DNA from 2 places in the Streptomyces sp. NBC_00554 genome. Region 2 is predicted to be linked to the other one. Evidence: riboswitches for the same ligand, from Rfam matches in the RefSeq annotation. Region 2 holds a riboswitch; the other holds the start of a gene.
What was found. Region 2 has a riboswitch for ZMP and ZTP ahead of OG266_RS16860 (glycine hydroxymethyltransferase). Riboswitches for the same ligand answer to the same signal wherever they lie in the genome.
Positions count from the first base shown of each region.

Region 1: it holds a riboswitch for ZMP and ZTP, as region 2 does, so the genes downstream of both, OG266_RS03415 (bifunctional 5,10-methylenetetrahydrofolate dehydrogenase/5,10-methenyltetrahydrofolate cyclohydrolase) here and OG266_RS16860 (glycine hydroxymethyltransferase) in region 2, are expected to answer to the same signal.

Region 1 covers NZ_CP107799.1:721,254-735,331, reverse strand. The annotation lists gene OG266_RS03435 (LysR family transcriptional regulator) at 1-205, shown strand, start outside; gene OG266_RS03430 (PHB depolymerase family esterase) at 222-1,232, opposite strand; gene OG266_RS03425 (hypothetical protein) at 1,229-1,357, opposite strand; gene OG266_RS03420 (helix-turn-helix transcriptional regulator) at 1,458-2,309, shown strand; gene OG266_RS03415 (bifunctional 5,10-methylenetetrahydrofolate dehydrogenase/5,10-methenyltetrahydrofolate cyclohydrolase) at 2,310-3,158, opposite strand; ZMP/ZTP riboswitch at 3,182-3,268, opposite strand; gene OG266_RS03410 (hypothetical protein) at 3,320-4,714, shown strand; gene OG266_RS03405 (nuclear transport factor 2 family protein) at 4,917-5,282, opposite strand; gene OG266_RS03400 (hypothetical protein) at 5,454-5,747, shown strand; gene OG266_RS03395 (aldehyde dehydrogenase family protein) at 5,953-7,413, shown strand; gene OG266_RS03390 (ABC transporter ATP-binding protein) at 7,460-9,214, opposite strand; gene OG266_RS03385 (MSMEG_0569 family flavin-dependent oxidoreductase) at 9,491-10,798, shown strand; gene OG266_RS03380 (amidohydrolase family protein) at 10,809-11,624, shown strand; gene OG266_RS03375 (MSMEG_0572/Sll0783 family nitrogen starvation response protein) at 11,689-12,210, shown strand; gene OG266_RS03370 (MSMEG_0568 family radical SAM protein) at 12,221-13,321, shown strand; gene OG266_RS03365 (MSMEG_0567/sll0787 family protein) at 13,349-14,078, shown strand, end outside.
Region 2 covers NZ_CP107799.1:3,914,112-3,928,189, reverse strand. The annotation lists gene OG266_RS16915 (GMC family oxidoreductase) at 1-1,324, shown strand, start outside; gene OG266_RS16910 (glycine betaine/L-proline ABC transporter ATP-binding protein) at 1,321-2,616, shown strand; gene OG266_RS16905 (ABC transporter permease) at 2,616-4,571, shown strand; gene OG266_RS16900 (ABC transporter substrate-binding protein) at 4,642-5,580, shown strand; gene OG266_RS16895 (isocitrate lyase/phosphoenolpyruvate mutase family protein) at 5,758-6,471, opposite strand; gene OG266_RS16890 (carboxymuconolactone decarboxylase family protein) at 6,510-7,040, opposite strand; gene OG266_RS16885 (PLP-dependent aminotransferase family protein) at 7,088-8,485, shown strand; gene OG266_RS16880 (hypothetical protein) at 8,651-9,508, opposite strand; gene OG266_RS16875 (hypothetical protein) at 9,651-10,001, shown strand; gene OG266_RS16870 (glutathionylspermidine synthase family protein) at 10,033-11,229, shown strand; gene rocD (ornithine--oxo-acid transaminase) at 11,236-12,450, opposite strand; ZMP/ZTP riboswitch at 12,565-12,651, shown strand; gene OG266_RS16860 (glycine hydroxymethyltransferase) at 12,693-14,078, shown strand, end outside.

The DNA.
Region 1 (14,078 bases), 3.2 Mb from region 2:
CGCCGTCGCCGCGGGAGCGGGATTCACCGTACTTCCCAGCTACCTGTGCGCCGACGAGCTGCGGACCGGCGCCCTCGTCGCTCTCGTCGAGCCCGAGGACCCGCCCATCAACACGGGCTTCCTCGCCCAGCGCACCGGATCCGTGCTCGGCCACGACGCCGTGCGGGTCCGGGACGCACTCCTCGACGCCGCCCGGTCCTGGTAGGCCGGAGCCGAGGCGCTTACCGCGGGCGCCGATGAGCGTCCGCCCGCATGACCTCGCTGAAGAAGTCCCAGATGGCGGCCGGGGCATTGAGCGTGTGATCGGTCCTGCCCATGAGCCGGGGGAAGCGGTAGTCGGGATTGGGGATCGTGTGGCCGCCGCCGGAGACCGCGAACGCCACGACGGGAGCCTTGCCGGGCTGGGAGTAGCGGGTCTCGGTGACCAACGGACCGTCCGCGCCGGACCCGTCCAGAGGCAACGTTGCGGGCGGCCAGCTGGTCGGAGGCTCGGTGATGCCGTTGACCTCGGCGAAGGCACGGGCGGTGGCCTCGGCGGACAGGACCGTGCCGCGCTTCTGGAAGCCGAAGATGCTTGCCTCGCCGCCCTCGTACGGCATGATCGGGTCGCGCGTACCGGCGACGAGCAGCACCGGCAGCGGACGCTTCGGCTCCGTGACGGTCCACTGGTCCGGAGTGGGCAGGCCCGCCCCGATCACCGCGATGGCGGCGATCCTCTCCGGCGTCCGGGCGGCGAGACGGAAGGCCATCTGCCCGCCGTTGGAGAAGCCGGTGACGAACACCCGGGCGGGGTCGATGCCGTGACGCTCCCGGAACCGCTCGACGAGCGCGCCGATCAGCCCTTCGTCGTCGACGTCCTCCTTGCGGGCGGGGGTGACCGCGGCGGTGCGGCCGTCGTTCCAGCCGCGCTTGTAGCCGTCCGGATACACCACCGCGAACCCGTGCCGCTCGGCCAGCTTGTCGAAGCCGTATCCGGTGGCCGTACGAATGGTCTTCCCGTCCTGCTGCGAGCCGTGCAGTACGAACAGCAGCGGCGCGCCGGGCGGCAGATCGGCGGGAACGAAGGCCCGGTACGCACGCGACCGGTCGTCCACGGTGATCGTGGCCACCGTCACCGGGGCGCTCAGCTGCGGCTCAGCGGGCTTGGGGCTGTGCAGGAAGTACCCGTACGCGGCGGCGCACACCAGCGCCACCACGCCGATCACGGCCAGTGCCGTCACCGACGCGCTCACCGGCGTGCCCCCTGGTCCATCGCGCAGGAACGGACGGTCACCGTCTGCTCTGCCACCACGCCGCCTGCATGGTCGGCCGCGCCCGTCATGAATACCCGCATCGCCTTGCCCTCACTTCGTTCCACGTCGTTCTGCCTGTGCCTTCACCTTGCGGTGGTGGCTCGGGGGTATCCAGGGACCAGGAGTCCGTGGCTGGCCGACGTGCCCCGCCGTACCGTGGTGACCATGGACAAGCACGCTCTCGCGGAGTTCCTGCGCGGCAAGCGGGAACGCGTACGCCCGGAGGACGTCGGTCTGCCGCACGGGCCCAGGCGTCGCACTCCGGGGCTGCGCCGCGAGGAGGTCGCCCAGCTCGCGCACATTTCCGTGGACCACTACAGCCGCCTGGAACAGGCCCGAGGACGCCATCCCTCGCACGCCGTCCTGACCGGCATCGCCCGCGCGCTGCGCCTGTCCGACCAGGAGCGCACCCACCTCTTCCGCCTCGCCGGAGAGGCGGCACCCGAGCCTGCCCAGGGGCCCTCGCAGGTCGTGGACCCCGGCACGCTGAAGCTGCTGGATCGCCTCACCGACGCCGGAGCCCTCGTGCTCGACAACACCTGCCGGGTGCTGGCCTGGAACCCCCTGGCGGCAGCCCTCTTCGAGGACTTCTCCGCCCTGACCGGCTCGGACCGCAACGTCATCCGCCGCTACTTCCTGCACCCCGACCCCGAGCACCGCGGCTACGGCATGACCCGGCCCCACCGGTTCGTGACCGCCGCCGTCAGCTATCTGCGCGTCGCCACCGCCCGCTACCCGGACAACGCCGAACTCCGCGGCCTCGTCGACGAACTGCTCGCCGGCAGCGAGGACTTCGCCCGGCTGTGGAACTCCCACGAGCTGCGCATCGAACACCACAACCACCAGGAGATCCAGCACCCCCAAGTCGGGCCGATCGACCTGGACTTCGACGTCCTGACCGTGCCGGGCCAGGACCACCAGCTGATCATCTTCACCGCTGAACCCGACTCCCGCGCCTACCGGACGCTGCAACTGCTCAAAGTCATCGGCACCCAGCGCATGGACATCGCCACCTGATCAGACGCCGAGTTGCCGTTCGGCTCCGGTCACCGTCTGCTCCAGCAGGACCGCGATCGTCATCGGGCCGACGCCACCCGGCACGGGTGTGATCAGACCGGCCCGGGCGGCGGCGGTGTCGAAGTCGACGTCGCCGACGTTCCCGGCGTTGTAGCCCGCGTCGATGACGACGGCTCCTGGCTTGATGTCCTCGCCGCGGATCAGCCGGGGCCGCCCCACGGCGGCCACCACGATGTCCGCCTCCCGTACAACCGAGGACAGATCCGTCGTACGGGAGTGGCAGTACGTCACCGTCGCGTCGCGGCCGAGCAGCAGCATGCCGACCGGCTTGCCGAGGATCGCGCTGCGGCCCACGACGACGGCACGCTTGCCGGCCGGGTCGACGTCGTACTCGTCGAGGAGCCGCATGATGCCCCCCGGTGTGCAGGACACGAAGCCGGGGAGCCCGAAACTCATCGCCGAGTACGAGCTCAGCGTCACCCCGTCGACGTCCTTCTCCGGCGCGATGGCCTCGAACGCGGCCCGCTCGTCGATGTGCGGACCGACAGGGTGCTGGAGCAGGATGCCGTGCACGGTGGGGTCGGCGGACAGCTCGTCGAGCGCGCCGACCAGTTCGGCCGTGGTGGTTTCGGCGGGCAGGGTGACGTGCCGCGACTCGATACCGGCCTTGCGGCTGCGGTTCTGCTTCATCCGGACGTAGGTGACCGAGGCGGGGTCCTCGCCGACCAGCACCGTCGCCAGGCACGGCGACGCACCGGTGCGGTCCTTGAGGCCGGCCGCACGCTTCGCGGTCTCCTCGACGATGCGGCGCGCGAGACCGGCGCCGTCCATGAGCTGGGCCTGGGACATGAGCTGCTCCTGAGCGTTATCGACACAATCGCCCAGGCGCGCGGCAAAGACCCGTTCGTCAGACCGCTCCCCGGTGGTACTCCACCTCAGCGCCAGTCACGGCCCACCGACCAGCCTAGCTCGTACGATGATCGGCCGGGCGGCAGGGGGAGAGGGCACCAGTGACGGACGTACGGCACGACATCCTCAAGGGACTGGCGCGGAATCCTGCCGCGCCGAACGGTGTGCTGCTGCGCCTCTTGAGCCCGGAGGCCTCGTCGGCCTGGTTCTGGCTGTGCCTCCGGCCCGATCCGCCCGCCGAGCTCGTCGACGCGATGATCAACCACTCCGACTTCCGGGTACGCGGCAGCATCGCCGAGAGCTGGAACGCGGACCCGGCCGACCGCGCCCGGCTGGTCGACGACCCCGAGCCGAAAGTCCGGATGGCGCTTGCCTCCGGACCGGAACCGTTCCGGACGGACGTCGCGCCACTGCCCGACGCCGCCTACGAGCGACTCCTGTCCGATCCGGACAAGGACGTGCGCTACTGGGCGGTGCGTTCCCGGAGCATCCCGCCGCGGATCCTGGCCGGGTACGCCGACCACGCGGACGCCGCCGTACGCGCCGCGGTCTGCGGGGTGTGGGACGGACTGACCCCGGCCACCCGCGAAACGCTCCTCGCGGATCCCGACACCGAAGTCCGCCGCGCCGCCGCGCTGCGTGCCTGCGTCGACGACGCAGCCCTGACCGACGAACTGCTGGACACTCTCGACAAATGGCCGCGCGAAGACGTGCTCATGAAAGGCCGGCTGACCCGCGCCACGGCCGAGCGGCTCGTGGCGAGTGAGGACTCGGAGGAGCGGCACGCCGTCGCCTCGAACCCGTCACTGCCGCCGGACCTGGTCGCGCGCCTCGCCTCGGACCCCGAACACCACGTCCGTCTGGCGATATCGGTCAGACCCGACCTCACCGAGGACGAGCGAGCCGCCGTCGACTACCGAGTCGACCCGAAGGACCGGACCGGCCCGGTCCGCTGGGTCTGGAACCTCGGCGCCGATGACATCGACGTCCTGCGTCGGTGCGCGACCTCCAGCCATGTCCTGCTGCGCCGGTCCGCCGCCGCCAACCGACACCTGCCGGCCGACCTCGTCGAGCCTCTGGCGCACGACGAGGACTTCGCGGTCCGGCTCCTGACCTGCGAGTACCAGCCCGCCGCTCCGCCGGATGCGCTCCTGGCCATGGTCTTGGAGTGGGCCGGTTACACCCGTGCCGACATGCTGGCCCGGCCGCAGTTCCCCAGGAAGGGTCTCGTCCGGTACGCCGAGGACAAGAATCCGTCCGTACGCATGCTGGCCGTGTACGACCCGGACGCCTCACCGGAGTTGATCGAGCGCCTCAGCCACGACGCGTCCACCGGCGTCAGATACACGGCCGCCGGTGACCCCCGTCTTCCGCTCGCCCGTATCGAGGAACTGCTCACCCAGCAAGACACGGCCCAGCCCGCCGCCGGCAATCCCGCGCTTCCGGTGGAGGTCATGCACCGACTGCTGGACGAGTCGGTCCCTGGGGTTCAGTGAGGCCGGATCCGGCGGGTTCGGCGAGAGGGCGCACGTGTTCCCCGCAGCGCTGAGCGCAGCACGGAGGCGGACACCCGTACCCCCGCCGCGGACAGTGGCCGGGGCAGGCGATTCCGGTGCGTCCGTGACCGGCCCATGCCCGCGCTCGCCGAGAAGGTCCAGGTCAGGTGCGAACTGATCCGGACCTTCGGCCAGTGCCTTCCTACTCGTCCCATGCCTGCAGCAGCGTGTGTTCGACGATCTTGCCGTCGCGCAGCGACATCATCGAGCTGGCCAGTACCTTCACGCCGTCCGGGTACTGGCAGGACTCGGTGAAAGCGACGTGGTTGCCGTCGACGACGCACTGCTCCAGCTTGTGCGTCATGTCCCGGCTGTAGACGTCGTTGAGCATGTCGGCGATCTCGCCGCGACCGTGTTTGACCATCGGGTGACTGGGCTGGGTGTTGTGGTCGACCACGCGGACTTCCGCGTCGTCGGCGTAGAGCGACAGCAGATCTGCCGCGCTGTGTCCTTCAATGCCCCGGCGTAGCGCTTCGGTGTCGAAGGCGGGGCCTAGCGCGCTGCCCATGATGACCTCCTTGAAGGCCGCGGCCCACCGAGGAGCGGGCCGCGAAGGGCCTCTCCCTCGAGACTCCTCCGACGCGGGGCGCACGGCAAGCGCAGCGGGACCTGTGAGCCTCTCGGGTGAGCGGCGGGGGCGGGCCGTGTCCGCCCGGGCCCCGGAGCCGTTGCTGAAAGCATGATCTCAACACGACGTATTGTCGCCGCCGTTGGTCTCGCCGTCGGTGTCACGGGCCTTGCCGCGCCGATGGCGAGCGCCGCGGTCTCCGAGGCGCCGAAGCCGCTGAACCCGATCGCCGAGCTCGACCGGCTCGCTGTGAGCGACATTCCCGCGGAGCACCAGGCGCAACTCCCGAAGGTCTCGCAGCAGCTGGCAGGCCTCAACGGCCTGAACGAGGGCCTCAACGAGATGCACCAGCTGACCGACCTGGTCGCGCCAGTCACCAGCGTGCTCCCCGCCATTCAGCCGTAGTACGGCGTCCGACAGGTTCGTCTGCCCCCGGTACTTCGGTGCCGGGGGCAGACGCGTATGCCCTTGACTTTCGTGTGGTCCGGTCGGAGCATCCTAGTAGGTTAGTGAATGGAATTTCACGTGGCGAACAACTTGCGGCGTGAACTCCCTATTGTTGTCGTGAACCACCGCGTACCGACGTCGTTACGTACCGAAGGAACCCGCCATGGCCATCACCCGTGAACTGTTCATCGGCGGCAAGGACGTGCCCGCCGCCTCCGGCCGCACCGCCGAGGACATCAATCCCTACACCGGCGAGGTGTACGCGACCGTCGCCGCGGCAGGTCCCGAGGACGTGGCCCTCGCCGTGGGCGCCGCCGACGCGGCCTTCGCCGACTGGGCCGCGCTCGCCCCCTTCGCCCGCCGCGCGATCTTCCTCAAGGCCGCCGACCTCCTCGACGCCAAGGGTGAGGAGGTGGCCGAGCTGATGGCGCATGAGGCGGGCGGCACCCGTCCGTGGGCGTACTTCAACGTGGGGCTTGCCGCGAACATCCTGCGTGAGGCCGCCGCCGCGATCACCGCGCCGCGCGGTGAGGTACTCAGCGCCCAGGAGGCGGGCGCGCTGGGCCTCGCCATCCGCGAACCGCTGGGTGTCGTCGCCGCCTTCGCCCCCTGGAACGCTCCCGTCATCCTCGGCGTACGGGCCGTCGCGGCGCCGCTCGCGGCGGGCAACACCGTCGTCGTGAAGCCCAGCGAGGACGCGCCGATCGCGTGCGCGCTGCTCGTCGCCGACGTGCTGCGCGAGGCCGGACTGCCGGACGGTGTGCTGAACGTGGTCACCAACGCCCGTGAGGATGCCGCCGAGATCGCCGAGGTGCTCATCGCCGACCCGCGTGTCCGCGCCGTCAACTTCACCGGCTCCACCGGAGTCGGCCGGATCATCGGCACGCACGCCGCCGCGCATCTCAAGCCCGCCGTACTGGAGTTGGGCGGCAAGAACGCGGTCGTCGTGCTCGACGACGCCGACGTGGACTACGCCGTCGACGCCGTCACCTTTAGCGTGTTCATGAACTCCGGCCAGATCTGCATGTCCGGCGACCGCATCCTCGTACACGAGTCGCTCGCCGAGGAGTTCACGGAGAAGTTCGCCGCGAAGGTCGCCCAGCTCCAGGCCGGCGACCCGGCCCACCCGCACACGGTGGTCGGCCCGCTGGTCAGCGCCTCCGCCGCGCAGCGTGTCGCCGCGCTCATCAAGGACGCGGTGGCCAAGGGCGCCACGGTGCTCACCGGTGGCGGGGAGCCGGAGGGCGCGGTGCACCCGGCGACCGTCCTCACCGATGTCCCGAAGGACGCGGACATCTACTACGCGGAGGCGTTCGGCCCGGTCTGCGTGATCGAGACCTTCGCCGACGACACCACCGCCGTCGACGTGGCCAACGACACCGACAACGGCCTGACCTGCGGTGTCATCACCGAGAACGCCACGCACGGGCTGGCGGTCGCCCGCCGTATCCGCACTGGCATCGTGCACATCAACGACCAGTCCGTCGCCGACGAGCCGCACGCGCCCTTCGGTGGCGTGAAGGCCTCCGGCTACGGGCGCTTCGGCGGTCGCTGGGGCCTGGAGGCGTTCTCCAACACCCGCTGGGTGACCATCGCCACGCAGCAGGCGCACTACCCCTTCTGACCCGGCGTGCGGAAGCCCCCGGGAGGTCCGTCCGGGGGCAGGCCGCTCAGCCGGCGGTGGCGAGGAACTGCGTCGCCGCCAGCTCCGCGTAGAGCGGGTCGCCGGCCACGAGTTCGCGGTGGGTGCCCACCGCGCGGACGCGGCCCGCGTCCATGACGACGATCCGGTCGGCCATCGTGACGGTGGACAGCCGGTGCGCGACCACGAGGACCGTCGTCGTACGGGAGACATCGGCGACCGTGTCGCGCAGCGCGGCCTCGTTCACCGCATCGAGCTGCGACGTCGCCTCGTCGAGGAGCAGCAGACGGGGCCGGCGCAGCAGAGCGCGGGCGATGGCGACCCGCTGCCGCTCACCGCCCGACAGCTTGGTGCCGCGGTGGCCGACCAGTGTGTCCAGACCGCGCGGCAACCGGGAGACGAGGCCGTCGAGGCGGGTCGTCTTCAGGACGCGTGTGACCTCGGTGTCGTCGGCGTCCGGGTTGCCGAGCCGCAGGTTGTCGAGGAGGGAGCCGGACAGGACCGGGGCGTCCTGCTCCACGTAGCCGATCGAGGAACGGAGCTGCGGCAGATCCCAGTCGTCCAGCCGGCGGCCGTCGAAGGTGATGACGCCCGCCTCGGGGTCGTAGAACCGCTCGATGAGTGAGAAGACGGTCGTCTTGCCCGCGCCGGAGGGGCCGACGAACGCCGTCATTCCGCGGGCCGGGACGCCGAACGTCACGCCGTGGTGGACGTAGGGCAGATCGTCGCCGTACCGGAAGCGGACGTCGTCGAAGGCGAGCGCGGCGGGCTCGGCACCCGGGGTCGGCAGCGGCGCGGGCAGGGCCGCGGGCTCGGCGGGGAGCTGCAGCGCCTCCTGGATGCGGGCGAGGGCGGCGGCGCCGGTCTGGTACTGCGTGATCGCGCCGACGACCTGCTGGATCGGCGACATCAGATAGAAGACGTAGAGGAGGAAGGCGACGAGCGTGCCGACGTCGATGGCGCCGGTCGCGACGCGCGCGCCGCCCACCGCGAGCACCGTGATGAACGCGATCTGCATCGCAAGACCGGCCGTATTGCCCGCCGCCGCCGACCACTTGGCGGCGTGCACGCTCTGCCGCCACGACTCCTCGGCGGCCGCGTGGATGACCTGCTCCTCGCGGTGCTCGGCACCGGACGCCTTGATCGTGCGGAGCGCGCCGAGGATCCGTTCCAGCGAGGCGCCCATCACGCCGACGGCGTCCTGGGCCTTTTTGCTCGCCCGGTTGATGCGCGGCACGATCACACCGAGCACGGTGCCCGCACACAGGATCACGGCCAGCGTGACACCCAGGAGCACGGGGTCGACCAGGCCCATCATCACCACCGTCGCGACGAGGGTGAGGCCTCCGGTCCCGAAGCCGACCAGCGAATCGGTCGTGACCTCGCGCAGCAGTGTCGTGTCGGAGGTGATCCGCGCCATCAGATCGCCCGGCTCGCTGCGGTCGACGGCCGGTATGCGCAGCCGCAGCAGATACGAGGACAGGGCGCGCCGTGCCCCGAGCACCACCGACTCGGCGGTACGCCGCAGCACGTACGAACCCGTCGCGCCCACCGCCGCGTTGGTCACCACCAGCGCCGCCATGCCGAACAGGGCCCCCGCGATGGGCCGGTCGTGCGACAGGTCGTCGATGAGTCCCCGCGCCACCAGCGGCAGCACAAGGCCGGTGGCCCCGGTCGTGAGCGCCAGCAATCCGCCCGCCAGCAACGCCCATCGATGCGGTCGTACGTACCCGATCAGCAGGCGCCACGCGGGTGCCTCGGGTTTGGCTGCGGTGATGCTCACGGCGCTCCTTGTGAGGGATCTGTGCGGAGCATTCAGGCTACGTCGGTGAGAGGGGTGGACGTCGCGCGCGGGCATCTCGACGGCGTCGAAGAAGCCGATGGATTCGATGGGAAATCTTGCCTGCCAGGCAACGAGTGAGGGTTTGGTAACCCCGCTTTGTTCCGGATGAAGCGATCCGGCAATCGGGCGTGGCTGAAGTGGTTCTCACAAGCAGCGGCGAGGTGCGAGACCCGAGACGGTCGCGCCTGACAACTCGCCCCACGCATGGAGGACTTCATGCCTGAGCTGTACGGAGCCCATTATCCGGTAGCCGTGGTCGGTGGTGGTCAGGCGGGACTCTCCGTCAGTCACTGTCTGCGCGAGCGCGGGATCGCACACGTGGTGGTCGAGGCGAACCGGGTCGGCCACGAGTGGCGCGAGCGGCGCTGGGACTCCTTCTGCCTGGTCACGCCCAACTGGCAGTGCAGACTGCCAGGTCACCCCTATGCGGGACCCGATCCGGACGGGTTCATGGTTCGCGCGGAGATCGTGCGCTACCTGGAGGAGTACGTCGCCCGTTTCGATCCGCCGCTGGTCGAGGGCGTGTCCGTCACCGGGCTGCGCCGCTCACCGGGCGGAGTGTTCGAACTCACCACCAGTGCGGGGGAGTTCACCGCCGATCAGGTGGTGGTCGCCACCGGCCCGTACCACACCCCCTCCGTCCCGCGGATGGCCGAGCGGCTGTCCGGCGTCGTCGAGCAGATCCACTCCTCCCGCTACCGCAACCCCTCTCAACTCCCCGACGGGGCGGTCCTGGTGGTCGGCACCGGACAGTCCGGCTGCCAGATCGCCGAGGATCTGCACCTCGCGGGGCGCCAGGTCCATCTGGCCGTCGGCAGCGCACCCCGGGTGGCGCGCTTCTACCGCGGCCGGGACTGCGTCGCCTGGCTCGACGAGATGGGCCACTACGCCAAGGGCATCGACAGCTTCGACGACGTCTCCGCCGTCCGGATGCGCGTCAACCACTACGTCACCGGACGCGGCGGCGGCCGGGACATCGACCTCCGCGCCTTCGCCCGCGACGGAATGCGCCTCTACGGGCGGCTGACCGGCATCGACGGCGGGATCCTGGAGTTCGCCGACGACCTGAAGGTCAACCTCGACCGGGCCGACGCGGTGGCGGACGGCATCAAGGACGCCATAGACGCGCACATCACCGCGCAGGGCGTACCGGCGCCGGACGAGGCCCGCTACATCCCCGTGTGGGAGCCGGCCGAACAGCCGGAGGCGCTCGACCTGGCCGAGGCCCGCATCACCTCCGTCATCTGGTCCACCGGCTTCACCCGCGACCACCGGTGGATCGAGATACCCGTCTTCGACGGCCGCGGCTACCCCATGCACTGGCGAGGGGTCACCAGCACCCCCGGCCTGTACTTCCTGGGCCTGCCCTGGCAGTACTCGTGGGGTTCCGGCCGCTTCGAAGCCGTCGGCAGGGACGCCGAGTTCCTCGCGGACCACATCGACGCCTCGCGCCGTCTCGCCGACGTCTGCGGCACGCTCACCGGCGCCCCCACCGAGCTCGCCTCCGCACTCCCCGTCGGCTGAAAGCACGGACATGGTCTTCGACGCGCACCGCCACATCGGTGTCCTCCCCGCGTACCCCTTCTACGGCGGCCCGCCCGTCACCCCCGACACCACCGCCCGCGCCACCGTCAAACAACTCCTCACCGACCTCGACGCAGAGGGCACCGAACGCGCCCTCGTCCTCCCCAACTACGGCGTCCCCGACCCCGACATCGCCTTCTCCTTCAACGAGTTGGCCATCGAAGCCGCCCAGACCGACGACCGCATCCGGGCAGGCCTGTGGGTCTCCCCGCGCCCCGAGGACGAGCACCGCACCGCGCACGCTCTCGCCCTGGCCCGTGAGGACGGTGTACGTGCCCTCAAGCTCAGCTTCCTCCTGGGCGGGCGGCCCTCCGACCCCGCCTGCCGCCCGCTGCTCGACCGGATCTTCCACGAGGCCGGGCGCCTGGACCTCGTGGTGCATGTGCACACCTCACCCGGCGCCGCCTCCGACATCGACGAGGTCGGTCTCCTCGTCGACTGGTACGCCGATCAAGTCCCCGTCCATCTCGTCCACTTCGGCGGCGGGATGAGCGGCCACATCAAGCTCGCCGGCTCCCGCTTCTTCGACTGGATCGAGTCCGGCAAGCGCGTCTACACCGACCTCTCCTGGGCCATCGGCTTCGCCCCTTACTGGCTGGCCCGGGAGATCGAGCACCGCGGTATCGGCCACGACCGGGTGCTCTTCGCCAGCGACCAGCCCTGGGGCGACTTCGCTGGCGAGTACGCCCGGATGACCGCCGCGGCCGGCGGCGGCGAACTCGGCGAGCGGGTCTTCCGGGACACCTTCGCCACGCTCTACGACTGATCCATCCCGCTCTCACGCACGCCCAAGAAGGATCCCGTTCTCACCCACGTCCAAGGAGACAGCCATGTCCGAAACCGTCGAACTCACCGAGATCGAGCAGAAGTCCCTCACCGAGATCCCGCACCCGTCCCTCCCCGAGGGCACCAGCATCTACGGCGACACCAAGGTCTTCCCCGACTACAAGGCCGAGGACGGCGAGACGTACTTCACCCTCGTCCACGGCATCGCCCACGAGTCCTCGGTTTCTTTCGTCGCCGTACTGCAGGCGACCCGCGCCCTGCGCAAGGGCTTCGAGACCGCCATCTACTTCTACGGGCCGGGCTCGCTCAACTGCCTTGCCACGCGCGGCTTTCCGACCGTCGGCAACTCGGCCTTCCCCGGCGAGCACAACATCAACAACCAGCTCAAGACGTTCATCGCCGAGGGCGGCAAGGTCTACTGCTGCCGCTTCGGACTGTCCCTGCACGGCGCCCGCGAGGAGGACCTGATCGAGGGCGTCATCCCGACCCACCCGCTCGACGTCCAGGACGCGCTGATCCACTACGCGCGCAAGGGCGCCATCATCAACTCGACCTACCAGCTCTGAGGGGCAAGCCGTGAGCGTTGGCACCGGTACACAGACGAGGGGGACGGGTCCGGTCGACGTCCGGATCACGACCCGCGCCGAACTCGCCCTCCACGGAGTCCGGTTGGAGGCTCCCGTACGGCGGCCCGACGGCGCGGGACCGAGTGACGACGGGCATGTCCTTGTCGACGGTGCCAACGCGGCGCTGCCCCGCAACCCCGACAGCCCGTACTCGGTCCGGGACGGCCGCGTATGGCTCGGCGACGACGACACCGGCCTGACCCTGACCGCCGTACAGCGCCCCAGGTTCTACGACCTGACCACCGCCGACGGCATCCCGTACGAGCACATCGCCCGCCTCCACGGCTCCGACGTCCTCGCTACGACCGTCGTGCAGACCTGTATCCGCTACGCCGAGTCCGACCGCTGCCGCTTCTGCACCATCGAGGAGTCCCTGCGTTCCGGTGCGACGGTCGCCGCCAAGACCCCGGCGCAACTCGCCGAAGTCGCCGAAGCGGCCGTCCGGTTGGACGGCGTCCGGCAGATGGTGATGACCACCGGCACCACGACCGGCCCGGACCGGGGCGCCCGCAATCTCGTACGGTCCGTGCGTGCCGTCCTCGAAGCCGTGCCGGGACTCGCCGTCCAGGTGCAGTGCGAACCGCCCGCCGACCTGCTCTGGATCCGTAAGCTGCACGAGGCCGGGGCCACGGCCATCGGCATCCACATCGAGTCCCTCGACGACGCGGTACGGCGGCGCTGGATGCCCGGCAAGTCGACCGTGCCGCGGGCGGAGTACGAGGCCGCGTGGGACGAGGCGGTCCGGGTGTTCGGGCCCAACCGTGTCTCCACGTACCTGCTGGTCGGCCTCGGCGAGGATCCCGACGAACTCGTCGCGGGTGCCGGGAAGTTGATCGACCGGGGTGTCTATCCCTTCGTCGTCCCCTTCCGCCCGATGGGCGGCACGCTGGCCGCCCGCGACGGTGCCGAGGCGCCGGATGCCGAGCTGCTGCGGCACGTCACCGAGGGGGTTGCGGCGAAGCTGCGGGCGGCGGGTATGACCGGCGCGGATCAGCGGGCCGGCTGTGCGGCTTGCGGGGCGTGCAGTGTGCTCAGGACGGCGGGTGGTTGAGCCGTGTACCTCGACGGATCGACGACCATGCCAGTGCCGACGGCGACGGAACGCGCGGAGGACATACTCGCGCTGCTCGGCGACCGCAGCACACTCGCCCGGCAGCCCGACTTCCACATCGAAGAGGCAGCGGGCAAAGGTGAGTTGAATGCCCACCGGCGGTTGCGCCGGGACATCTTCGTCCACGAGCAAGGGCTCTTCGCGGTTCATGACCTCGATGACCGCGACGACGACCCTCGCACCCTGGTCCTGGTCGCCAAGGACCGTTCTGGCGCGGTCCTCGGAGGCGTGCGGCTCGGCCCTGTGGACGACGGCCCGGACATCGGCTGGTGGGCGGGCGGCCGTCTGGTCGTCGCGCCCGGCGCCCGGGGCCCGCAAGGGATCGGCGCCGCACTGGTGCGGGCCGCGTGCGCGCGGGCGGAGGCCGAGGGCGTCCTGCGCTTCGACGCCACCGTCCAGATCCGAAACCGGCTGCTGTTCAGGCGACTTGGCTGGCAGTCCGTCCGGGAGGTGATGGTCGCGGACAGTCCCCATGTCCTGATGCGATGGCCGATCCGGCGGATCGCCGCGCAGGCCGCCGCCACCAAAGCCCCGCTCGGACAGCTGCTCGGCTCGCTGCCACCGCCGCCGCGCGGCTACGTCGGTGACGACGGCGCACCCGTCCCCGGTACGGACGTGATCGCCGCCTGCGACGCGATCGTGCCGTCCATGGTCGAGCGGGACCCCGACTGGGCGGGCTGGTGCTCGGTCCTCGTCA
Region 2 (14,078 bases):
CTCGCAGCCGCGCGGCAACTCCTTCATCCGGCACAGCCGCGCCCGGGTGCTCGGCGGCTGCTCCTCGCACAACACGCTGATCGCGTTCAAGCCGCTGCCGTCCGACTGGGACGAGTGGGAGGCGGCGGGCGCCAAGGGCTGGGGCGCGGTGCCGATGGAGGCGTACTTCGCGCGGCTCCTCAACAACATCGTCCCGGTCGACGAGAAGGACCGGAACGCCATCGCCCGCGACTTCGTCGACGCCGCACAGACCGCGCTCGGCGTGCCGCGCGTCGACGGTTTCAACAAGAAGCCGTTCACCGAGGGCGTCGGCTTCTTCGACCTCGCGTACCACCCCGAGAACAACAAGCGGTCGAGCGCGTCGGTGGCGTATCTGCACCCGGTGATGGACGAGCGGCCCAACCTGACGCTGCTACTTGAGACTTGGGCGTACAAGCTGGAGCTGGAGGGCACGCGTGCGACCGGCGTGCATGTGCGCACGAAGGACGGCGAGGAGATCCTCGTACGGGCTCAGCGCGAAGTCCTGCTGTGTGCGGGCGCCGTGGACTCGCCGCGGCTGCTGCTGCACTCCGGGATCGGGCCCGCGCCGGACCTGGAGCGGCTCGGCATTCCCGTCGTGCACGACCTGCCCGGCGTCGGCGAGAACCTGCTCGACCACCCCGAGTCCGTGATCGTCTGGGAGACGAACGGGCCCATCCCCGAGAACTCCGCGATGGACTCCGACGCCGGCCTGTTCGTGCGCCGGGACCCCGAACACGCGGGCCCCGACCTGATGTTCCACTTCTACCAAATCCCGTTCACGGACAACCCGGAGCGGCTGGGCTACCAGCGCCCGGAGCACGGCGTCTCCATGACCCCCAACATCCCCAAGCCACGCAGCCGCGGCCGGCTGTACCTGGAGAGCGCAGACCCGGCGGTCAAGCCCGCCCTCGACTTCCGGTACTTCACGGACGAGGACGACTACGACGGCCGCACCCTCGTCGACGGCATCAAGATCGCCCGCGAGATCGCCAAGTCCGAACCGCTCGCCGGCTGGCTCAAGCGCGAGGTGTGCCCGGGTCCTGAGGTCACGGACGACGAGGAGCTCAGCGCCTACGCACGGCAGGTGGCGCACACCGTGTACCACCCGGCGGGCACCTGCCGGATGGGCGCCGCCTCGGACGAACTCGCCGTCGTAGACCCCGAGTTGCGCATCCGCGGCCTCGACGGCATCCGGATCGCCGACGCGTCCGTCTTCCCGACGATGCCCGCCGTGAACCCGATGATCGGGGTGCTCATGGTCGGGGAGAAGTGCGCCGAGCTGATCGGGGGTGAGGTGCGATGAGTACGACGCCCCAGACGGTGACGCCGGTCTTCTCCGTACGCAACCTGTGGAAGGTCTTCGGCCCGAAGGCCGACCGCGTCCCCGCGGACCCCGGACTTGCCGCGCTCACACCCGCCGAACTGCGGTCCCGCACCGGCTGCACGGCCGCCGTCCACGACGTCAGCTTCGATGTGCACAAGGGCGAGGTCTTCGTCGTCATGGGCCTGTCCGGCTCGGGCAAGTCCACACTCGTGCGCTGTCTGACCCGGCTCATCGAGCCGACGTCCGGCGCGCTCGCCATCGACGGCGAGGACGTCCTCGCCATGGACGGGGCCCGGCTGCGCGAACTGCGCCGCCACCGCGCCGCGATGGTCTTCCAGCACTTCGGCCTGCTGCCGCACCGCTCGGTCCTCGACAACGTCGCGTACGGCCTGGAGATCCAGGGGATGTCCAAGGCGGCGAGGCGGGAGCGGGCGCGGGAGATCGTCGCCAAGGTCGGCCTCGAAGGCATGGAACAGCGGCGGCCCGCACAGCTCTCCGGCGGTCAGCAGCAGCGCGTAGGGCTCGCCCGGGCACTCGCCGCCGACCCCGAAGTCCTGCTGTTCGACGAGCCGTTCAGCGCGCTCGACCCGCTGATCCGGCGCGACATGCAGGAGGAGGTCATCCGGCTCCACCGCGAGGAGGGCCGCACGATGGTCTTCATCACCCACGACCTGAACGAGGCCCTGCGCCTGGGCGACCGCATCGCCCTGATGCGCGACGGCCGGATCGTGCAGCTCGGCACCCCGGAGGAGATCGTCGGCTCGCCCGCCGACGACTACGTGCGTGAGTTCGTACGGGACGTTCCGCGCGAGCAGGTGATGACGGTGCGGTCGGCCATGCGGGCGGCGTCCGCCGAGGAGGCTGGCGGCCGGGGTCCGGCCGTGGCGCCGGGCGCGACCGTCTCGGAGGCGATCGAGGCGGTGGCGCGGGCGGGCGCTCCCGCACGGGTGATGGAGCGGGGGCGGTGTGTCGGGGTGGTGGACTCGCCCTCGCTGCTCGGGGTGGTGGCCGGGGTGTCCCCGAACGGCGGGGACGGCGGCAATGGCAGCGACGTCGGCCATGGCAGCGACGGCGGCAACAGCGGTGCCGATGGGAGCCGCGGCTTCGATGCCGACGAACGCTTGGACGGCTTCGGTGCCGACCAAGGCTCGGACGGCTTTGGTGCCGACCAACGCCCGGACGGCTTCGGTGCCGGCGAACGCTCGGACAGTTTCGGTGTCGGCGAACGCCAGGACAGCTTCGGTGCCGTCCCCGGTGAGGAGGTGGCCTGATGGTCGCCGTCACCGCACCCGCCGGCCATACAGGACCGGCCGACCGGGCCAGAGGCCTCCTCCGCCACCGAGCCGCAGGCAAACTCCTGCTGCTCGCCCTGGCGGCAGCCGTCTTCGTTCCCGTCCTCAACTCCCACTGGGCGAGCGGCACTTGGCCCCACGCCCTCACCGTCGACCTCACCGAACCCCTCGGCAGGGCCAGCGACTGGATCATCGACAACCGGGACAGCCACCCGCTGTTCCTCTACTTCTTCGGGTACGTCAGCAACGGCGTCACCCTCGCCGTACGCGTCGTCTACCTGGTGCTGCTCGGCGCCGGCTGGGCCGGTGTGACGGCCGCGGCGGCGTTGGTCGCCTGGCGAACGGCGGGCGTGCGTCCGGCGCTCGGTACGGCCGCCGCGTTCAGCGCCTGCGGCCTGCTCGGTATGTGGGTGCCCACCATGCAGACGCTGGCGCTCATGGTGGTCGCCGTGCTCGCGTCCGTCGCGCTCGGCGCGCTGCTCGGCCTCGCGGCAGGGCTGTCCGACCGTACGTACCGCGCGCTGCGACCGGTTCTCGACACCATGCAGGTACTCCCGGCGTTCGCGTACCTCCTCCCGGTCGTCCTGATCTTCGGCATCGGAGTCCCGGCCGCCGTCCTCGCGACCGTCGTGTACGCGGCGCCGCCCATGGCCCGCCTCACCGCGCTCGGCCTGCGTGACGCCGACGGAGGTGTCATGGAAGCGGTCGCCTCACTCGGCGCCACGGCCCGCCAGCGCCTCCTCACCGCCCGCCTCCCACTCGCCCGCAAGGAACTCCTCCTCGGCCTCAACCAGACGATCATGATGGCGCTGTCCATGGCCGTCATCGCCTCCGTGATCGGCGCGGGCGGCCTCGGCGACCGCGTCTACCAGGCCCTCGCCTCCGTCGACGTGGGCGCCGCGCTCGCGGCCGGAGTCCCGATCGTGCTGCTCGCGGTCGTGCTGGACCGGGTGACGGGAGCGGCGGGGGAGCGGCTGGGGGAATCCGACGGGAGCCTCCTGCACTGGGGTTACTCCGCCGTCGCGGCCCTCGCCGTCGTGGTCGCCGGACGCCTCACGGGCCGCCTCGACTGGCCCGACGCCTGGACCGTGCCCATCGCCGAGCCCGTGAACCGGGCCGTCGACTGGATGACCGACCACCTCTACTCGGGCGTCCCGTACATCGGCGGAACGGCCGACTGGGCGGCCCACTTCACGACCTGGATCCTCAACCCCCTCCGGGACGGCCTGCAATGGCTGCCCTGGTGGTCCGTCCTGCTGATCGTCGCCGCGCTCGCCTGGCTGATGGGCACCTGGCGCACGGCACTCACCGCGGTCCTCGCGATGGCCGCGATCGGCGTACTCGGCGTCTGGAAGCCGTCGCTCGACACGCTGTCGCAGGTGCTCGCGGCGGTCGCCGTGACCCTCGTCCTCGGCCTCGCCACCGGCATCGCGGCGGCGCGCAGCGAGCGCGTCGAACGCCTGCTGAGGCCGGTGCTCGACGTCTTCCAGACGATGCCGCAGTTCGTGTACCTGATCCCGGTGGTGGCGCTGTTCGGCGTGGGCCGGGCGCCCGCGGTGGCGGCGGCCGTCGTGTACGCGCTGCCCGCCGTCGTCCGCATCACCACGCAGGGACTGCGCGCCGTCGACCCCGCCGCACTGGAGTCGGCCCGCTCGCTCGGCGCCACCAGTGGGCAGCAACTGCGCCAGGTCCAGCTGCCGTTGGCCCGCCCGGCGCTGCTCCTCGCCGTCAACCAGGGCGTCGTACTCGTCCTCGCCGTCGTCATCATCGGCGGTCTGGTCGGCGGCGGCGCGCTCGGCTACGACGTCGTATTCGGCCTCGCACAGGGCGACTTGGCGACCGGCCTGGTCGCCGGCACCGCGATCGTCTGCCTCGGCCTGATGCTCGACCGGGTCACGCAGCCGACGGAACGCCGTGCCAAGAAGGGAGCGTGACATGTCTCGTACGCGGATGACGTGTTGTAAGCGAATGAGGTCTCGTACGCGATTGAAGTCTCGTACGCGGATGACAGCCGGCCTGGCGGTACTGGTCCTGGCGACGGGCTGCGGCGCCGCCGACATGACCAAGCAGGCCTCGCCCTTCGCCAACGCGCAGGGCGCGAAGACCGTGACCCTCTCCGTGCAGTCGTGGGTCGGCGCGCAGGCCAACGTGGCCGTGGCGCAGTACCTGCTCGAACACGAGCTGGGCTACCGCGTCGACACCGTCCAGGTCGACGAGGTCCCCGCGTGGGACGCGCTCAGCCAGGGCCGGGTCGACGCGATCCTGGAGGACTGGGGCCACCCCGACCAGGAGAAGCGGTACGTCGAGGACAAGAAGACGATCACTCCCGGCGGCGGGCTCGGGGTGACCGGGCACATCGGCTGGTACGTCCCCACGTACTTCGCCAAGCAGCACCCGGACGTCACCGACTGGAAGAACCTGAACAAGTACGCCGATCAGCTCCGCACGGCGGAGAGCGGCGGCAAGGGCCAACTCCTCGACGGCTCCCCGTCGTACGTCACGAACGACAAGGCACTCGTCGACAACCTGAACCTCGACTACCAGGTCGTGTTCGCCGGTTCCGAAGCGGCCCAGATCACGCAGATCCAGCAGTTCGCGAAGGAGCACAAGCCCTTCCTCACGTACTGGTACGCCCCGCAGTGGCTCTTCAAGAAGGTCCCCATGACCGAGGTGAAACTCCCGGCATACAGGGACGGCTGCGACGCCGACACCACAAAGGTCGCCTGCGCCTATCCCCACACCTCCCTCCAGAAATACCTCAACACCGACTTCGCCCACTCCGGCGGCAAGGCGGCAGCCTTCCTCAAGAACTTCAACTGGACAACCGAGGACCAGAACGAGGTATCCCTGCTGATCGCCAACGACAAGCTGTCGGCCCAGGAGGCGGCGAAGAGGTGGGTGGGGTCCCACGAGGCGACGTGGAGGACGTGGCTGCCGTCGTAACTGCACTGCCTTAGCTGTGGGCATGCGTGCCGCTCTACACCCGCCCCCGCTGTGGGCATGCGTGCCGCTAGGGGCGGCACGGGTGGGCACAGCGGCACCCTGCAAGCGCAGGCAAGCGCACCCACCCCGACCCCAGCCCCCACGCCGGGCGCCCCGCAGGAAGGCGCCCGGCAAGCACTACCCCAACCCCGCGACAACCCCGCGCAACGCATCGACAGAGCACCGCAGCAACCCAGGCCCGAACGTAACCCGCGTAGCCCCGAGTCCGCCCAATTCCCTCACCGAGCCCCCCTCAGGCCGCCCGAGAAAATTGACCGGCCCCAGAATCCCCGCCCGCAACAGCGGAACCACCTCCACCGGAGCCCCGATCGGATACACACAGTCCGCCCCGGCCCCCACGTACAACCCGGCCCGCTCAATAGCCGCCCCCGGATCCGCGACCCCCCGTACAAACGTGTCGATCCGAGCGTTGACGAACAGCTCCCCACCCGCCACGTCCCGCACCTCCGCAAGCCAATCGGCATGCCGAGAGGGCTCCTTGAGCACACCCCCGGCGGAGTCCTCGAGGTTGCAGCCGACCGCCCCGGTCTCGAGGAGCCGCTCCACCAGCTCCGCGGGCGCGATCCCGTACCCGTCCTCGACATCCGCGGACACGGGCACATCGACGGCCCGTACGATCCGCGCGACCGCCGCGAACATCTCGTCCGCCGGCGTCTCCCCGTCCTCGTACCCGAGCGACGCGGCGACCCCGGCGCTGGGAGTGGCGAGCGCCGGGAACCCGGCGTCCGCGAACACCCGCGCGCTGGCGGCGTCCCAGGGCCCGGGGAGAACCAGGGGATCGCCGGGCAGGCGGCTGTGATGCAACGCGCGGAAAACCTCGACCTTGCTCACAACCGATGCCTCTACCTCGCTGACAACCGATACCTCACTCACAACTGGTACCTCGCTCCCGACTTGTACTGCCCCGCCTCGTAGTGCCCCGGCACCAGCCGGCACGCCACCCCGAACCGGTTCCACGCGTTGATCACCGTGATCGCGGCGATCAGCTGAGCCAGCTCCCCCTCCTCGAAGAGCCCGGCGGCACGCTCGTACACCGCGTCCGGCACGAACCCGTCCGTCAGGACAGTCACCGCCTCGGTCAGTGCGATCGCCGCGAGCTCCTTCTCGGTGTAGAAGTGCGGCGACTCCTCCCACGCGCTGAGCTGCACGATCCGCTCGACGCTCTCACCCGCCGCGAGCGCGTCCTTGGTGTGCATGTCCAGGCAGAACGCGCAGTGGTTGAGCTGCGAGGCGCGGATCTTCACGAGCTCCAGGAGGACGGGGTCCAGCCCCTGCCGGGCCGCCGCGTCGAGCCTGACCATGGCCTTGTAGACATCGGGGGCGAGCTTGGCCCAGGGGAGACGGGCGCTGGGCTCGGGGGCGTACGCCGTGGGTTTCGTCGTCATGGTCTTCGTCGTCATGGTGAGGACCCTACGAGCGGAGTAGCCCAGGGGTATGGTCCATTCCCATGGCAAAAGCATGGGCCAATTTGGGGGTCGACCTGCATGTCGAGCCGACCGGGCCCGGCGTCCGCAGAGGTCTGACGGACGCCCTGCGCGAGGCGGTCCGCAGCGGCAGACTCGCCCCCGGAACCCGCCTCCCCTCCTCCCGTTCGCTCGCCGCCGACCTGGGCATCGCCCGCAACACGGTCGCCGACGCGTACGCCGGTCTCGTCGCCGAGGGCTGGCTCACCGCACGCCAGGGCTCGGGCACCCGCGTCGCGGAACGGACGCTGCCGCAACCGGCGCCCGCGTCGGCCGGGGCGCCCCGCACCCGCGAGCCGGGGCGCCCCGCGTACGACCTGATCCCCGGCAGCCCCGACCTCGCCTCCTTCCCGCGCACCGAGTGGCTCAAGGCAGCCCGCCGTGCCCTGACCCGCGCGCCGCACGACGCCCTCGGCTACGGCGACGCGCGCGGCCGCCCCGAACTGCGCACCGCCCTCGCGGGCTACCTCTCCCGTGCCCGAGGCGTACGGGCCGATGCGGACCGCATCGTTGTCTGCTCCGGTTTCTCGGACGCCCTGACGCTGCTCGGCGCGGTGCTGCGGCGGCGCGGTCTGCGTTCGCTCGCCGTGGAGTCGTACGGCCTCGACGTGCACTGGAACCTGCTGCACCGCTCGGGCCTGCGCACCGTCCCCCTGCCCTTCGACGAACTCGGCACCCGCACGGACGACTTGACGGGCGTACGGGCCATGCTGCTGACCCCCGCGCACCAGTTCCCCATGGGAGTGCCCCTCCACCCCGACCGCCGGGCCGCCGTGGTGGACTGGGCCCGCCGCACCGGAGGCCTGATCCTGGAGGACGACTACGACGGCGAGTTCCGCTACGACCGCCAGCCGGTCGGCGCCCTGCAAGGCCTCGACCCCGACCACGTGGTCTACCTCGGTACCGCCAGCAAGTCCCTCGCCCCAGGCCTCCGCCTGGGCTGGCTGGTCCTGCCGCCGTCGCTCGCGGGCGAGGTCACGGCGCTGAAGGACGGCGGCGGTTGGTCCTCCGGCGTCCTGGACCAACTGACCCTCGCGGAGTTCATCACCTCCGGCGCTTACGACCGCCACGTCCGCGCCGCCCGCCTCCGCTACCGCCGTCGCCGCGACGCACTTGTCTCCTCCCTCGCCACCCGCGCCCCCGCAGTCCGGGCCACCGGCATCGCGGCAGGCCTGCACGCCGTCCTCCAACTCCCGCCCGGCACGGAGCAGTCGGTCCTACGCGCGGCGGCGTGGCAGGGCCTGGCCGTCCACGGCCTGTCCCGCTACCGCCACGCGGCCGCGGTCACCGAACCGCTCGACGCACTGGTGGTGGGTTACGGCACGCCACCGGACCATGCGTGGTCGGGGGCGTTGGAGGCGTTGTGCGGGGCACTGGGGTAGGGAGTTCTCGCCCCCTCCGCCCCTACCCGTCCCATCCTTCCGGGGCTCCGCCCCGTCTCAGCCCGTCCGGCGTTTGAGGACGAGCGCGTCAGCGCGATACGGGGGTCTGGGGGCGGAGCCCCCAGGAAGCAAGGGACGGGTAGGGGCGGAGGGGGCGAAAAAACACTACGCACCCCCCTCCGGCGCCTCCCCGAACCGCGCCAGCGCCAACGCCCCAACCACCGCTACTGCGAACCCAAGAACGGCCAGCCACTCCAACCCCTCCCGCGTACGATCCCCCAGCCACACCACCCCCACCACCGCGGGCCCGATGGTCTCCCCAACGACCATCCCGGCAGTGGCCACGGTCACCGACCCCCGCTGCAAGGCGGACGTGAGAAGAAGAAACGCCGCACCCCCACCGACGAAAAGCGCGTACGTCGCCGGATTGCGAAGCAGGGACCCGACCGCAAGGTCGTCGACAAGCCGCACCGCCACCTCAACCACCCCGAACCCGAACCCGGCCCCGAGCCCCAGGACGAGCGCCCGCCCCCGCTCGGGCAAGCGCCCACCCGCCGCCCCCAGCAGCAGCACGCCCACCGCGGTCCCCAACATCGCGTACTTCAGCGCGATGGATCCCGCCCGGTCCCCCTCGGCCCCCGACGCCAGCCCCAACATGGCGAGCCCCGCACACACCACCCCCACCGCACCCCACTCGACCCGGCTCAGCCGCACGTGCAGCAGCCGCGCCGCGACCACCGCCGTCACCGCCAGGCTCGCGGCGAGCGCCGCCCCCACCGCGTAGATGGGCAGCGACCGCAGCGCCACGATCTGGAGCAGAAACCCGACCCCGTCGAGCGCGAGCCCCACGAGATACCGCCACTGCCGCACCGCCCGCAGCAGCAGCGCGGCATCCGCACCGGCCCCGCCGCCGCCCGTCCCGCCGCCCGTCTCGCCACCGGCGGACGCCGCCTCCCGCGCGGCCATCGCCTGCAGCACCGTCGCCGTACCGAAGCAGACCGCCGCACCGAGGGCGCAGATCATTCCAAAGAGCACGAAGCGACTGTAAGTGTCCGCGGGGGAGGGTTTACCCAAGGGGGTCAATGGACGGCCACCGAAGTCGATCTTTAATCTGGTCGCTGAAGAGCTGAGCAGGACATCTGAGCAGGACAACGGGGGCACGGACATGGCGGATTCACGACGGCAACTGCGCTCGGGCACGGTCGTGCTCGGCGGTATGGGACTCCTCGCGGTGGCACTGACCGCCTGCTCCACGGACCCCGACAAGCGCTGCGTCGACCGCGACAGCTACACCGCCACCAAGGGCTACGAGGTCGTAGCCGACAAGAACTGCAAGACCACCACCTCCGTCAACGGCAGCTACTACTACGGCGGCAAGAAGAAGAGCGGCTGGGTCAAGGGCGGCTCCTTCACCAAGTCGGGCTCGGGGAGCGGTTCGAGCAGCGGCGGCAGCGGCGTCGACCGGGGCGGCCTCGGAAGTGACAGCGGCAGCGGCAAGGGCAGCTCCGGCGGCTGAGCGACACGGATCCCGATCGAAGACGTACGCCATGGAACGCCGAACCATCGAGCCCCGCGACGGCTGGCAGCAGACCGTCGAGGAACAAGGCCTGATCTACCCGCTCACCCGCTACCCCGACGACTCCCTGCGCCCCTACTGGGACGAGAGCGCGTACTACGTCTTCTCGCTCCCCGAGGTCGAGGCGCTGGAGGAGGTCGTTGAGGAACTGCACCGCATGTGCCTGGTCGCGGCCGAGCACATCGTCGAGCGGGACCGCTTCGCCGACCTCGGCATCACCGACCCGCGCGTCGCGGGAGCGGTCGCCGAAGCCTGGCACCGCCGAGCCGAACTCCCCTCCGTCTACGGCCGCTTCGACCTCCGCTACGACGGCACGGGCCCCGCCAAGCTCCTGGAGTACAACGCCGACACCCCGACGTCGCTCGTCGAGGCGGCCAGCCCCCAGTGGTTCTGGATGGAGGACCGGTTCCCGGGCGCCGACCAGTGGAACTCCCTCCACGAACGCCTCGTCGCCGCCTGGAAGAAGCACGCCGCCCTCCTCCCGCCGGGCAGCCCCCTCCACTTCGCCCACTCCGCCGCCGACGAACTCGGCGAGGACCTCATGACGGTCGCCTATCTCAAGGAGACCGCCGAGCAGGCCGGACTCGACACGGACTGGATCTCGGTGGAGGAGATCGGCTGGGACCCCCTCTCCGGCCGCTTCGTCGACAACCAACTCCGTTTCATCCGCAGCTGCTTCAAGCTCTACCCCTGGGAATGGCTCACCACCGACCGCTTCGCCGACCACGTCCTGGACACCCTCGACAACGGCGGCGGCACGGGTACCACGCTGTGGATCGAGCCCGCCTGGAAGATGCTCCTCTCCAACAAGGCACTCCTCGCCATCCTCTGGGAGCTCTACCCGGGACACCCCAACCTCCTCCCCTCCTACCTCGACGGCCCCCGCGAACTGGCGACGACGACGGGCTACGTCGCCAAGCCCCTCCTCGGCCGCGAGGGCGCGGGCGTGACGGTCCACCAGCCCGGCGCCTCGCCCGTTGCCTCACCCGTCGCCCGTGAAGAGCCCTGCTGCTACCAGGAGTTGGCCCCTCTCCCTTCCTTCGACGGCAACCGTGTCGTCCTGGGCGCCTGGGTCGTCGAGGACGAGTCGGCCGGCCTCGGCATCCGCGAGTCCTCCGGCCTGATCACGGACGAATACGCCCGCTTCCTGCCCCACGTGATCCTTTAGCCGGATTTAGGCCCCCAGTACCGCGCGGAGCTGGGCGAGCCCCCAGTCCAGGTCCTCCTTGCTGATGACCAGGGGTGGGGCGATCCGAATGGTGGCCCCGTGGGTGTCCTTGACCAGAACACCCCGGTCCATCAGCTTCTCGGAGATCTCCCGGCCCGTGCCGTACGCCGGGGCGATGTCGACGCCCGCCCACAGCCCGCGCCCGCGCACCTGTGTCACATGGCCCGTGCCCGTCAACAGCCCCAGCTCGCGGTGCAGATGATCGCCCAGCTCGGCGGCCCGCCGCTGGTACTCGCCCGACCGCAGCATCGCGATCACCTCAAGCGCCACCGCACAGGCCAGCGGATTCCCCCCGAACGTCGACCCGTGCTCACCGGGCCGGAACACCCCGAGCACCTCGGCCGAGGACACCACCGCGGACACCGGGACGACCCCGCCCCCGAGCGCCTTGCCCAGCACATACACATCGGGCACGACCCCCTCGTGCTCACAGGCGAAGGTCCGGCCTGTCCGCCCGAGGCCCGACTGGATCTCGTCCGCGATGAACAGCACGTTCCGCTCACGCGTCACCTCCCGCACCCCCTGGAGGTATCCCTCCGGCGGCACCAGCACCCCCGCCTCCCCCTGGATCGGCTCAAGGAGCACCGCGACCGTCTCCTCGGTGACCGCCTCCCGCAGCGCCGCCAGATCCCCGTACGGCACGATGTCGAAGCCCGGCGTGTACGGGCCGAAGTCCGCCCGGGCCTCCGCGTCCGTGGAGAAGCTGATGATCGTCGTCGTACGGCCGTGGAAGTTGTCGCTCGCCACGACGATCCTCGCCGCCCCGTCCGGAACCCCCTTGACCCGGTACCCCCACTTCCGGGCCGTCTTCACGGCCGTCTCCACCGCCTCCGCGCCCGTGTTCATCGGCAGCACCATCTCCATGCCGCACAGCTCCGCCAGCTGCGCGCAGAACTCGGCGAACCGGTCGTGATGGAACGCCCGCGAAGTCAGCGTCACCCGCTCCAGCTGTGCTCTCGCCGCGTCGAGCAGCCGCCGGTTGCCATGTCCGAAATTCAGCGCCGAGTATCCGGCGAGCAGGTCGAGGAAGCGGCGCCCCTCGACATCCGTCATCCACGCCCCGTCCGCCGTCGCCACGACGACCGGCAGGGGGTGGTAGTTGTGCGCACTGTGCGCGTCGGCCGCGGCGATGTACGCCCGCGTGGTCTCCGTAGTACTCACGGGGTCTCCGTTTCCTACAGCACAGGGGAATGGGGGCCGACTGGTGGCCTATTCCTATCGTCGCTCGCATGGTGGACCAGGGCCCCCTGTGATCCGGCGCGCCCGGTAGGCTGACCGGCGAGCCGTGACTGGCGCGCTGGGATGGGACCGACCATCGGGGAGCGGCTCGGATTATGAGTGCCGTGCGCCTGGGCCGAACCGTGAATCGTGAACGCAAAACGCCACGCCGTCCGGAGGCCGACATGCCAGAGCAGCCCCTTTCCACCGAGTCCACCGCCTTCCGCAGCGCCCTTGACGTGATCCGTGCTGTGGAGCCCCGCGTCGCCGACGCCATCGGCCAGGAAATCGCCGACCAGCGCGACATGCTCAAACTGATCGCCTCCGAGAACTACGCCTCCCCGGCCACCCTCCTGGCCATGGGCAACTGGTTCAGCGACAAGTACGCCGAGGGCACCGTGGGCCGCCGCTTCTACGCCGGCTGTCGCAACGTCGACACCGTCGAGGCCCTCGCCGCCGAGCACGCGCGCGAACTCTTCGGCGCCGAGCACGCCTACGCCCAGCCGCACTCCGGCATCGACGCCAACCTCGTCGCCTTCTGGGCCGTCCTCGCCCAGCGCGTCGAGGCCCCCGCCCTGGAGCGGGCCGGCGTCCGCAACGTCAACGACCTCACCGACGCCGACTGGGCCCAGCTCCGCCGCGACCTGGGCAACCAGCGCATGCTCGGCATGTCCCTGGACGCCGGTGGCCACCTCACCCACGGCTTCCGTCCGAACATCTCCGGCAAGATGTTCGACCAGCGCTCCTACGGCACCGACCACGCCACCGGCCTCATCGACTACGAGGCCCTGCGCACCTCCGCCCGTGAGTTCAAGCCCCTGATCATCGTCGCCGGCTACTCCGCCTACCCCCGCCTGGTGAACTTCCGCATCATGCGGGAGATCGCGGACGAGGTCGGCGCCACGCTGATGGTCGACATGGCCCACTTCGCCGGCCTCGTCGCAGGCAAGGTCCTCACCGGCGACTTCGACCCGGTCCCGCACGCCCAGATCGTCACCACCACCACACACAAGTCACTGCGCGGCCCGCGCGGCGGCATGGTGCTGTGCGACGAGACCCTCGCCGAGCAGGTCGACCGCGGCTGCCCGATGGTCCTCGGTGGCCCCCTTCCGCATGTCATGGCCGCCAAGGCCGTCGCACTCGCCGAGGCCCGCCGCCCCGAGTTCCGCGACTACGCCCAGGCCGTCGTCGACAACGCCCGCGCCCTCGCCGAGGGCCTGATGCGTCGTGGCGCCACCCTGGTCACCGGCGGCACCGACAACCACCTGAACCTGATCGACGTCGCCTCCTCCTACGGCCTCACCGGCCGTCAGGCCGAGACCGCCCTCCTCGACTCGGGCATCGTCACCAACCGCAACGCCATCCCCGCCGACCCCAACGGCGCCTGGTACACCTCCGGTATCCGCATCGGCACGCCCGCGCTCACCACCCGTGGTCTGGGCACGACCGAGATGGATGAGATCGCGGGCCTGATCGACCGCGTCCTGACCGCAGCCGAGGCCGGCACCACCGCCAAGGGCAAGCCGTCCAAGGCCCAGCACATCCTGGACCCGAAGATCTCCGACGAGATC